DNA from 4 places in the Streptomyces coerulescens genome. Region 4 is predicted to be linked to each of the others. Evidence: riboswitches for the same ligand, from Rfam matches in the RefSeq annotation. Region 4 holds a riboswitch; each other region holds the start of a gene.
What was found. Region 4 has a riboswitch for cobalamin ahead of metE (5-methyltetrahydropteroyltriglutamate--homocysteine S-methyltransferase). Riboswitches for the same ligand answer to the same signal wherever they lie in the genome.

Region 1 (2,189 bases), on a different contig from region 4:
GTAGACCGCGGCCGCTCCCTTGCGCCGGCCGCCCTGGTTCACGGCGGCGACGGAGGCGTCCAGGGTCTTCAGGAACGGGACGATGCCGTTGGAGTGCCCGTTGGTGCCGCGGATCAGGGACCCGCGCGAGCGGATGCGGCTGTACGACAGGCCGATGCCGCCGGCGTGCTTCGAGAGGCGGGCGACCTGGTGGTAGCGGTCGTAGATGGAGTCCAGCTCGTCGATCGGGGAGTCGAGGAGATAGCAGGACGACATCTGGGGGTGCCGGGTGCCGGAGTTGAAGAGTGTGGGGGAGGACGGCAGATAGTCGAGGCGGCTCATCAGCCCGTAGAGCGCGGCGACTTCGTCCAGCGCGCGGACGCTGTCGTCCTCGGCGAGACCGGCGGCGACCCGGAGCATGAAGTGCTGCGGCGTCTCGATCACGCGACGGGTGATCGGGTGCCGGAGCAGGTAGCGGCTGTGCAGGGTGCGCAGGCCGAAGTAGCCGAAGCGGTCGTCGGCGGCGGTGTCGACGAGCACGTCCAGGCGGGCCGCGTGGATCCGCACGAACTCGGCGGTCCGGTCGGCGATGAGCCCCTCCCGATGCCCGACGGCGACCGACTCGGTGAAGGACGTCACCCCCTGCGAGGCGGCCTCGGCGGCGATGGAGATGGTCAGCAGCCGGGCGGCGAGCCTGCTGTAGGCGGGGTCCTCGGAGATGAGACCGGCCGCCGCCTCGGTGGCCAACTCGCGCAGCTCCGCCTCGTCGGCCCGGGCGGACCGGCCGCGCAGCGCGGCGGCGGCGACCCGGCCGGGGTCGGCGTCGGGGAGGTCGGCGGTCAGCTCGGTCAGGGTCCGCAGCAGCGCGGCACCGGGACCGTCGTTCTCCTGCTCGACCGCTGCTGAAGCCGGTTCGGCTGGCGCGATGGTCACGTGGGGCTCTCCCTCGCTCGGCACGGGGGCCTTGCGGAGGGCAGGGGGCAGCACACGAGCGCACGCGGCGTCGCGTCCACCGGCCCATTCCACGAGGCCCGGACGTCAGGGCGCACCGGCCGGGTCGGCCGGGCGCGCTGTCGGCAGGTCCTCGGACTGACTCCTGTGCAGACGTTCGGGAACAGACATGCACAAGTACACCGTTGCGGGACAGTTCCGGATTCACACCGGATTCCCCTGCGGCGACAGCGAGCATGAGCATACATCTTGTGCTCACCCGCCACGCCACCCCCAGATGTTGTGTCGCGCTGGTTTCAGAGCGTCAACTCATAAGTGAGGAGAGTGATGTCGACGAGCTGCGGGATCGGATTCCAGTCCCGCTCGGGTGTGCGAACGAAACCCAGCCGTTCGTAGATGCGGTGGGCGCCGTGCATGGTGCGCTGGGTCGACAGGACGATCCGTACGCAGCCCTCCGTGCCCCGGGCGCGGTCCACGCAGGCGCGGACGAGGGCCTCGCCGGCGCCGCGTCCACGGCCCGCCCGGTCGACGGCCAGCATCCGGATCTCGGCCTCGTCGGAGCGCGCGATGTCGGCCATGGGGCCGCCGCTCGGCACGAAGGTCACCCCGCCCAGCAGCCGGCCGTCCGCGACGGCCACGAGCACCTCGGCGGCCGCCGCGCGCTTGGCCACGGCCCTGAGCTCGCCGAGGTACTCGTCGCCCTCACCGAAGTCGAGGAGCCCGTCGTGGAGATAGGCCCGGGCGGTGATCTCGCCGAGCGCGTCGAACTCGCCGGGTTCCGCCGGCCGGATCGCGATGTCCATGGGCCCGAGTCTGCCGGACGGCCGGGCGGGCGGGCCCGGGGTTTTCCGCCGAGGGCCGCCGGGTTGCGGGGAGTTCCGGGAGTGCTTCCATGGAGATAGGTGTCGGCGCCCCGCGGCCGCTCCGTTTCGAGAGCTGTTCTCGGAAGGAGACGAACGATGACGAGGGTCGTCGGCAGCCCGCCCGGCAAGAAGCGGCCGCGCAACGCGCCGATGGCGACGCTGGCTCCGAGGCGGGCGGCCGACCGGGTCAGACACGGATTCGTGGGCCACCGGCACAGGATGGCGATCCGCCTGGAGGCCCGTGGTGGCACCGCCCGCCCCAAGAAGTGGCGCCGGTGGTTCACCTACACCAATGTCACCCGGGTCATCTGGACCGTGGCCGCGCTGGCCGTGCTCGCGTGGGTCGTGGAGGGCCTGTACATCGTGATCGCGGGTCATACGACCGGCTTCGAGAAG
Region 2 (2,189 bases), on a different contig from region 4:
GCGCGGCTCGGTGCCGACCACCCTCGGGCCCTCGCCCTGCGTGAGTGGAGTCGCTCGGGCTGGGAGTTCGATCCCCACCCGATCTGATCCGCGGGGGCCCGCCTCCCGTCGCCCGCCGGTCGCACTCGATCGAGCGCGACCGGAGTCGCCCCACACTGCAACGGTCGAGGACCCCGGCCTTCGACATGCCCCACCTCGCGGGCCGACCGCTAGCCACGCATGAAGACGCGGATCAACTCTTCCGCTTCACCGAGGAGTTCGACTTCCCGCAGCGACATCGTCGGGTTGGCGGCCCGTCGTCGCAGCGCCTCCGTGAGGCCGTCGAGGGTGAGGTGGGACGGGTCGGCGAGGAGCGCCGCAAGGATGGCTCGGGCGGGTTCGGCGATGGGTTCGTCGTCGACCGCGACCTGGGCGAGGATCACCGCCGAAGTGCCCCAGTCCAGGCCCGGATCGCCCTCCTCGGTGTTGTTCCAGTCGATGACGTAGGGGCCGTCGGGGGTGAGGATGACGTTGTCAGGGTGCAGGTCGAGGTGCAGGACGCTGCTCCCGGGCCGGCGCGCGGGGACCTCGTGCAGCTGCCGCAGCAGGCGGGCCAGGATGCCGCCCGCCTCATCCGCGCCCATGGTTCCGGCGCTCAGCGCCCCCAGCATCGTCGGCCCCGACAGCCGCTGCATCACCAGGTCGGTCCGCGAGGAGTCGGCGAGTCGGACTCCCGGCGCCGGATAGCCGTGGTCGCGGATGTGTGCCATCACCGCTCCCTCGGCGAGCGCGTCGCCCCACCCCTCCCGGTCCCGGCGCAGCACCCACGCCTCGTCGATCTCGTACACGTCGGCGGTCCGCCCCGCCCCGAGCAGCCGCCCCACCGGTCTCCGCATCGCCTCTGCCCCCTCCGTCACGGGCCGAAGGTATCGGGTCGCACGGGCGGCCCCGAGGGTCCGGGTTACGGGCGGGTAGAGTGTCGCCGTCGTCATCACCCCCGTACACGGGAAAGCCGGTGCAAATCCGGCGCTGACCCGCAACCGTGAACCGGTCGTCGTCGAAGGCCGGTGAGCCGGATCGCCGTGTACGGGCGTGACCGGCTCACGTGCCCCGGCAGTCGGCCGGAGTGCGGCACCGTCGAGGTATACGGAGCCGAGCCGCCCGGGGTCCCCCCTGTGCTGCCCGGTTCCCTTTAGGGAAGGGCACCCGCCGATCATGTACGTCCGTCGCAGCGCCGCGGTACTGGCCGCCGCCGTCGTGATCGGCGCGGCCGCGCCGGCCATAGCCGCCGACTCCTCCCCCTCCGCCTCGCCGAAGCCGACCCACCCCGCCGGGCTGTACGGCACCACCGACCCCACCTACGACGGCGTCTGGCGGCAGTCCCTCGCGTTGCTCGCGCAGGACACCGTCGGGGTGAAGCCCGCCCCGAAGGCCGTGGACTGGCTGGTGGGGCAGCAGTGCGCGAGCGGCGCCTTCGCGCCCTACCGTGCCGACGCCGCCGCCGACTGCGATGCCAAGACCCTCGTCGACACCAACAACACGGCCGCCGCCGTGCAGGCGCTGGTCGCGCTCGGCGGGCACGACGCCGCCGTCTCCAAGGCCGTGACCTGGCTGAAGTCCGTCCAGAACAAGGACGGCGGCTGGGGATACATGCCGGGCGGGGCCAGCGACACCAACTCCACGTCCGTGGTGATCGGTGCGCTCGCCGCCGTCGGTGAGAAGCCGGAGGGGATCCGCAAGGACGGTCGGTCGGCCTACGACGCGCTCGGCAAGCTCGCCCTGCCCTGCAAGGGCGACGGTGCGGGCGCCTTCGCCTTCCAGCCCGACAAGAAGGGCAAGCTGCTCGCCAACGCCGACGCCACCGCGGCCGGTGTCCTCGGCTCCCTCGGCAAGGGCCTCGTGGTCGGCCCCGGCAAGCAGTCGGCCGCCTCCTGCTCCGACGCCGGCGACCCCACCCCGCAGCAGACCGCCGCCAACGGCGCCGCCCATCTCACGGCGGCCCTCGCCAAGGACGGCCACCTCACGTCCGCCCTCCCCGGCGCCGAGGACCAGCCCGACTACGGCAACACCGCCGACGCGGTCGTCGCGCTGGCCGCGTTCTCCGGCGCCGACGCCGCCGCCAAGCCGCTGCGCTGGCTGGAGCGGAACTCCGCGAAGTGGGCCGAGCAGAGCGGCCCGGCGGCCTACGCCCAGCTGATCCTCGCCGCCCA
Region 3 (2,189 bases), on a different contig from region 4:
GGGCCTGCATGGCCTGCGCCCGCCCGATCTCGGCGCCCTCGCGCGTCACGAACGAGTTCAGGGACATGTTCTGCGCCTTGAACGGCGCGACCTTCACCCCCTGCCGCACCAGCCACCGGCAGATCCCGGCGGTCACGACGCTCTTGCCGGCGTCGGAGGTGGTGCCGGCGACAAGAAGGCCACCGCCCGTCATGAGGTACGTCCCTTCGCGATACGGCGCGCGGCGACGCATACGCCGAGCGCAAGCCAACTGACGCGCTTGGACAGCCGTACGGCCCGTTCGACGTCGTGGACGCCCACGGCCCGTCCGTTCCCGTTCAGTACGGGCCGGTGCTCGACCCGGCCGCCGTAGGAGAGGGTCCCGCCCAGCCGCACCCCGAGGGCTCCCGCGAACGAGGCCTCGACGGGCCCGGCGTTGGGGCTCGGGTGTGCGGCGGCATCGGCACGCCAGGCCCGCACCGCACCCCGGGGGTCGTCTCCGGCGAGGGTGGCGAGTACGGCCGTCAGGCGCGCCCCGGGCCAGCCGGCCACGTCGTCGAGCCGGGCCGAAGCCCAGCCGTAGCGCAGATACTTGGGCGACCTGTGCCCGACCATGGCGTCGAGCGTGTTCACGGCTCGGAAGCCGAGCAGTCCGGGCACCCCGCCGACGGCCCCCCACACGAGGGCCCCCACGACCGCGTCGGAAGTGTTCTCGGCGACGGACTCGACGACCGCCCGTGCGACCCCGTCCGCGTCCAGCGCCTGCGGATCCCGGCCGCACAGATGCGGCAGCCGCGCCCGCGCCCCCTCGACGTCGCCTGCCTCCAGGGCCCGCCCGACGGCACGGGCCTCCCGGGCGAGCGAAGTGCCCCCGACGACCGCCCAGGTGGCGGCGCCGGTCAGCGCGAGTGAGGCGGCCGGAGAGGTACGGACGACACGGGCGGCGACGGCACCCAGGGCCACGGCGCCACCGGCGCACACGGCGGTGTGCAGAGCGCCGCGTGCGCGGTCGTCGCGCCACAACACTCGTTCCACGGCGGCCGCGGCCCGTCCGAACGCGGCGACCGGATGCCCGCGGCGGGGGTCGCCGAGCAGCAGATCACCGAGGAGCCCGGCGGCGGCGCCGTACGCGAAGACGCGATCGGCTCGCATCGGGGTCAGCCGACCGTGAGGTCAGACGTGGGTCTGGTACTACGTGTCGATCGGCAGGCGAGCATCGCGTTGTGTCCTCACTCAGGGTGTCCGCGCCCTGGTTCGACGAGACCGGCGGCGAGAGTTCCTGGCTCCCGGGGATTGCTACCCCGGTGACAGTGGCGGGACCGCGCCGGATTCTCACCGGCTTCCTCTTCTGCCGTCGTACTTGGCCCCGGAAGTCCACCACGGGGTTCCGAGGGGCGTCAACTTGCCGTTGACCTGCGGTGGGGGAGTGTGCAGAACCCCACACCGCCGACCGAACGCGCCCGTTCACACCCCTTCGTCATCGCGCGCTCACCCACACGAGGTGACTCCGGGCGTGTGCCTTGCGGGCATCGTGCGCGACGCCCTGCAATACGGGATCGGAGCTGACACCGCCGAGGGGGAGGGCGCGGGCCGTGGGGTATGTGGGCGAGATGCTGCTGGACGGTGGGCAGGTCGTGTTGCTGGAGGTGGCGGGGGACGGGCCGGCGGGCGTCCAGCGGGTCTCCCGCGGCGGTGTGGTCGCGGGAGCGGCCGAGACACTCCAACAGGCCCTCAACCGGGTGCGCCCAGCCCTCGGCGCGGTCGTCGACGGAGCCCGGGGACTGCCGGCCCCGCCGGAATCGGTGACCGTCGAGTTCGGGATCACCCTCAGCGCCGAGGCCGGAGTCGTGGTGGCGCGTGGCTCGACCGAGGCCCACTTCACCGTGAGCATGGAGTGGACGAACACCGTCGAACCGGATGTTCCGGGGCAGCGTGATGGCGCCCGCTGACGACGAACTCCCGCGGAGCATCGCACGGTTCTGGGGCGATGACGGCCGGGTCACCGGCTGCGGCTTCCTGATCGCGGAGCGGACGCTGTGCACCTGCGCCCATGTCGTGGCGGACGCGCTGGGCGTGGACGTGGCTGAGCCGGCACCGCCGGCCGCCTCCGTGACCGTCGACTTCCCGCTCATGGCGCCGCCCTCGGCCCAGATGCGGGCCACGGTCACCCACTGGCGTGCGGTCACCGAGGACGGGGCCGGCGACATCGC
Region 4 (2,189 bases):
AGGTGATGATGTCCTCGGTGGCGTCGGGGTCGTTGACGAGGCCGAGCCAGACGGGGCGGGCGCCGGACGCGCGGGCGGTGGCGGAGGGCTGGACGACGATGACGTTGGCGTGTTCGCACACGTCGAGGCAGTCGGAGACGCGCACGGGCACGTTCTCGGCGAGGCGCGCGGTCTGCTGCGCGTGATCGACGCCGGTCACCTTCGGGGTGCCGCAGCAGCAGTCCCGGCAGACGACGACACGGCACGGTGCGGGTTCGGTCGGCGCGGACGCCGATGAGGTGCGGGACGCGGGGCGGGACGGGAGCACGGGCATGCCTCGGGTGTCGGGGCTCGTACGCGGAGCCTGGCCTGTGGACGTCCGCGCCGCCGCGGCGGCGCGGAGGTGCCAGCAGGTCTTCGGACTCGGGTTCGTCCGGTCGGGGCGCCTTCCCGGTCTCCCAGTGGCTTCGCGTGCCCCGCCCGTCCCCCTCACCGCTGCGCGTCAGTTCCGGATTCGCACCGGATTCCCTGGCCTCGGATGTGGCTCGACTGGCCCGTCGAGGCTATCAACTCCGTACCCCGCTCAGGTCGTCTCGATCGCCGAGTCCCTCTGCGAGGAGTTCAAGGAGCCCCTCTACGCCCCTCCCCGCTGCTCCAGCGCATGGTCGAGGCGGGGTTGCAGGGCCGCAAGAGCGGCCGAGGGTTCCACACGTACGGCCGGGTAGGCTGATCCGTGCAGCTGGTTCGCCCCGTCCGCCAGGCGGGGTGTCGTAAGAGGGAACCCGGTGGGAATCCGGGACTGCCCCGCAGCGGTGAGCGGGAACGACCGCCGTCATCAGCACTGAGCCCGACGTACCGGGCCTGGGAAGCGACGGCCAGTAGGTGTCCTCACGAGGTGAGGACGTGCCCGCGAGTCCGAAGACCTGCCAACTGCCCGTGCGCGAACCACTCGTGCGCGGACATCCCGGTGACCTCGAGGGCGGGTCGGCGTACCTGACCGAGCGGACGGCCCTGCGGCCGCTGCCGTCCGGTCCGTCGCCCCTTCGCGCTCTCGTCCCGTCGCCGGGATCTCAGGGATTCATCTCGCGAAGGAGATCTCCGTGACCACCAAGCCCGCAGCCGCGGCAGCACGGGCCACCGTGTACGGCTACCCCCGCCAGGGCCCGGACCGGGAACTGAAGAAGGCGATCGAGGGCTACTGGAAGGGCCGTGTCACCGCCGAAGCCCTCCGTACCACCGCCGCCGGACTGCGCCGCGTCAACTGGCGCCGGCTCGCCGACGCCGGCATCCACGAGGTGCCGACCGGCGACTTCTCGTACTACGACCACGTCCTGGACACCACCGTCGCCGTCGGTGCGATCCCCGAGCGGCATCGCGTCGCCGTCGAGACCGACGCCCTGGACGGCTACTTCGCCATGGCCCGCGGCACGCAGGACGTCGCGCCGCTGGAGATGACGAAGTGGTTCGACACCAACTACCACTATCTCGTGCCCGAGTTGGGCCCGGACACCGTCTTCACGGCGGACTCCACCAAGCAGGTCGCCGAGCTGAAGGAGGCCCTGGCACTGGGCCTGGCCGCCCGGCCGGTCCTGGTCGGCCCGGTCACCTACCTGCTGCTCGCCAAGCCGGCGCCCGGGGCCGCCGCGGACTTCGAACCGCTCACCCTGCTGGACCGGCTGCTGCCGGTGTACGCGCGGATCCTGGCCGACCTGCGCGCGGCGGGCGCCGAATGGGTCCAGCTGGACGAGCCGGCTCTCGTCCAGGACCGCAGCCCGGCCGAACTGAACGCCGCCGGGCGCGCCTACCGTGACCTCGGCGACCGCACCGACCGGCCGAGGCTGCTGGTCGCCTCGTACTTCGACCGGCTCGGCGAGGCGCTGCCCGTGCTGGCCAAGGCGCCGGTCGAGGGGCTGGCGCTGGACTTCACCGAGGCCGCGGGCGCCAACCTCCAGGCGCTCGCCTCGGTGGGCGGGCTGCCCGGGAAGCGGCTGGTGGCCGGTGTCGTCAACGGCCGCAACGTCTGGGTCAACGACCTGTCGGCGTCGCTCGCCACGCTCGGCACCCTGCTGGGCCTCGCGGACCGGGTCGACGTCGCGGCCTCCTGCTCCCTGCTGCACGTGCCGCTGGACGCGGCGGCGGAGCGGGACATCGAACCGCAGATCCTGCGCTGGCTTGCCTTCGCCCGGCAGAAGACCGCCGAGGTGGTCACG

Region 1: another riboswitch for cobalamin. It lies ahead of ACFPQ9_RS01060 (ribonucleoside-diphosphate reductase subunit alpha); the one in region 4 lies ahead of metE (5-methyltetrahydropteroyltriglutamate--homocysteine S-methyltransferase).
Region 2: another riboswitch for cobalamin. It lies ahead of ACFPQ9_RS34970 (prenyltransferase/squalene oxidase repeat-containing protein); the one in region 4 lies ahead of metE (5-methyltetrahydropteroyltriglutamate--homocysteine S-methyltransferase).
Region 3: another riboswitch for cobalamin. It lies ahead of ACFPQ9_RS13965 (cobalamin biosynthesis protein); the one in region 4 lies ahead of metE (5-methyltetrahydropteroyltriglutamate--homocysteine S-methyltransferase).

What each region holds. Positions count from the first base shown of each region.
Region 1 covers NZ_JBHSKM010000001.1:239,822-242,010, reverse strand. Annotated here, with positions in the region: gene ACFPQ9_RS01060 (ribonucleoside-diphosphate reductase subunit alpha) at 1-912, opposite strand, end outside; cobalamin riboswitch at 1,038-1,174, opposite strand; gene ACFPQ9_RS01055 (GNAT family N-acetyltransferase) at 1,227-1,733, opposite strand; gene ACFPQ9_RS01050 (NACHT domain-containing protein) at 1,890-2,189, shown strand, end outside.
Region 2 covers NZ_JBHSKM010000035.1:26,806-28,994, reverse strand. Annotated here, with positions in the region: gene fxsT (FxSxx-COOH system tetratricopeptide repeat protein) at 1-87, shown strand, start outside; gene ACFPQ9_RS34975 (phosphotransferase) at 210-875, opposite strand; adenosylcobalamin-variant (AdoCbl-variant) riboswitch at 976-1,070, shown strand; gene ACFPQ9_RS34970 (prenyltransferase/squalene oxidase repeat-containing protein) at 1,195-2,189, shown strand, end outside.
Region 3 covers NZ_JBHSKM010000007.1:458,334-460,522, forward strand. Annotated here, with positions in the region: gene ACFPQ9_RS13960 (cobyric acid synthase) at 1-193, opposite strand, end outside; gene ACFPQ9_RS13965 (cobalamin biosynthesis protein) at 190-1,131, opposite strand; cobalamin riboswitch at 1,231-1,376, opposite strand; gene ACFPQ9_RS13970 (CU044_2847 family protein) at 1,572-1,928, shown strand; gene ACFPQ9_RS13975 (nSTAND1 domain-containing NTPase) at 1,897-2,189, shown strand, end outside.
Region 4 covers NZ_JBHSKM010000002.1:789,266-791,454, forward strand. Annotated here, with positions in the region: gene ACFPQ9_RS05035 ((2Fe-2S) ferredoxin domain-containing protein) at 1-313, opposite strand, end outside; cobalamin riboswitch at 371-548, opposite strand; cobalamin riboswitch at 703-924, shown strand; gene metE (5-methyltetrahydropteroyltriglutamate--homocysteine S-methyltransferase) at 1,080-2,189, shown strand, end outside.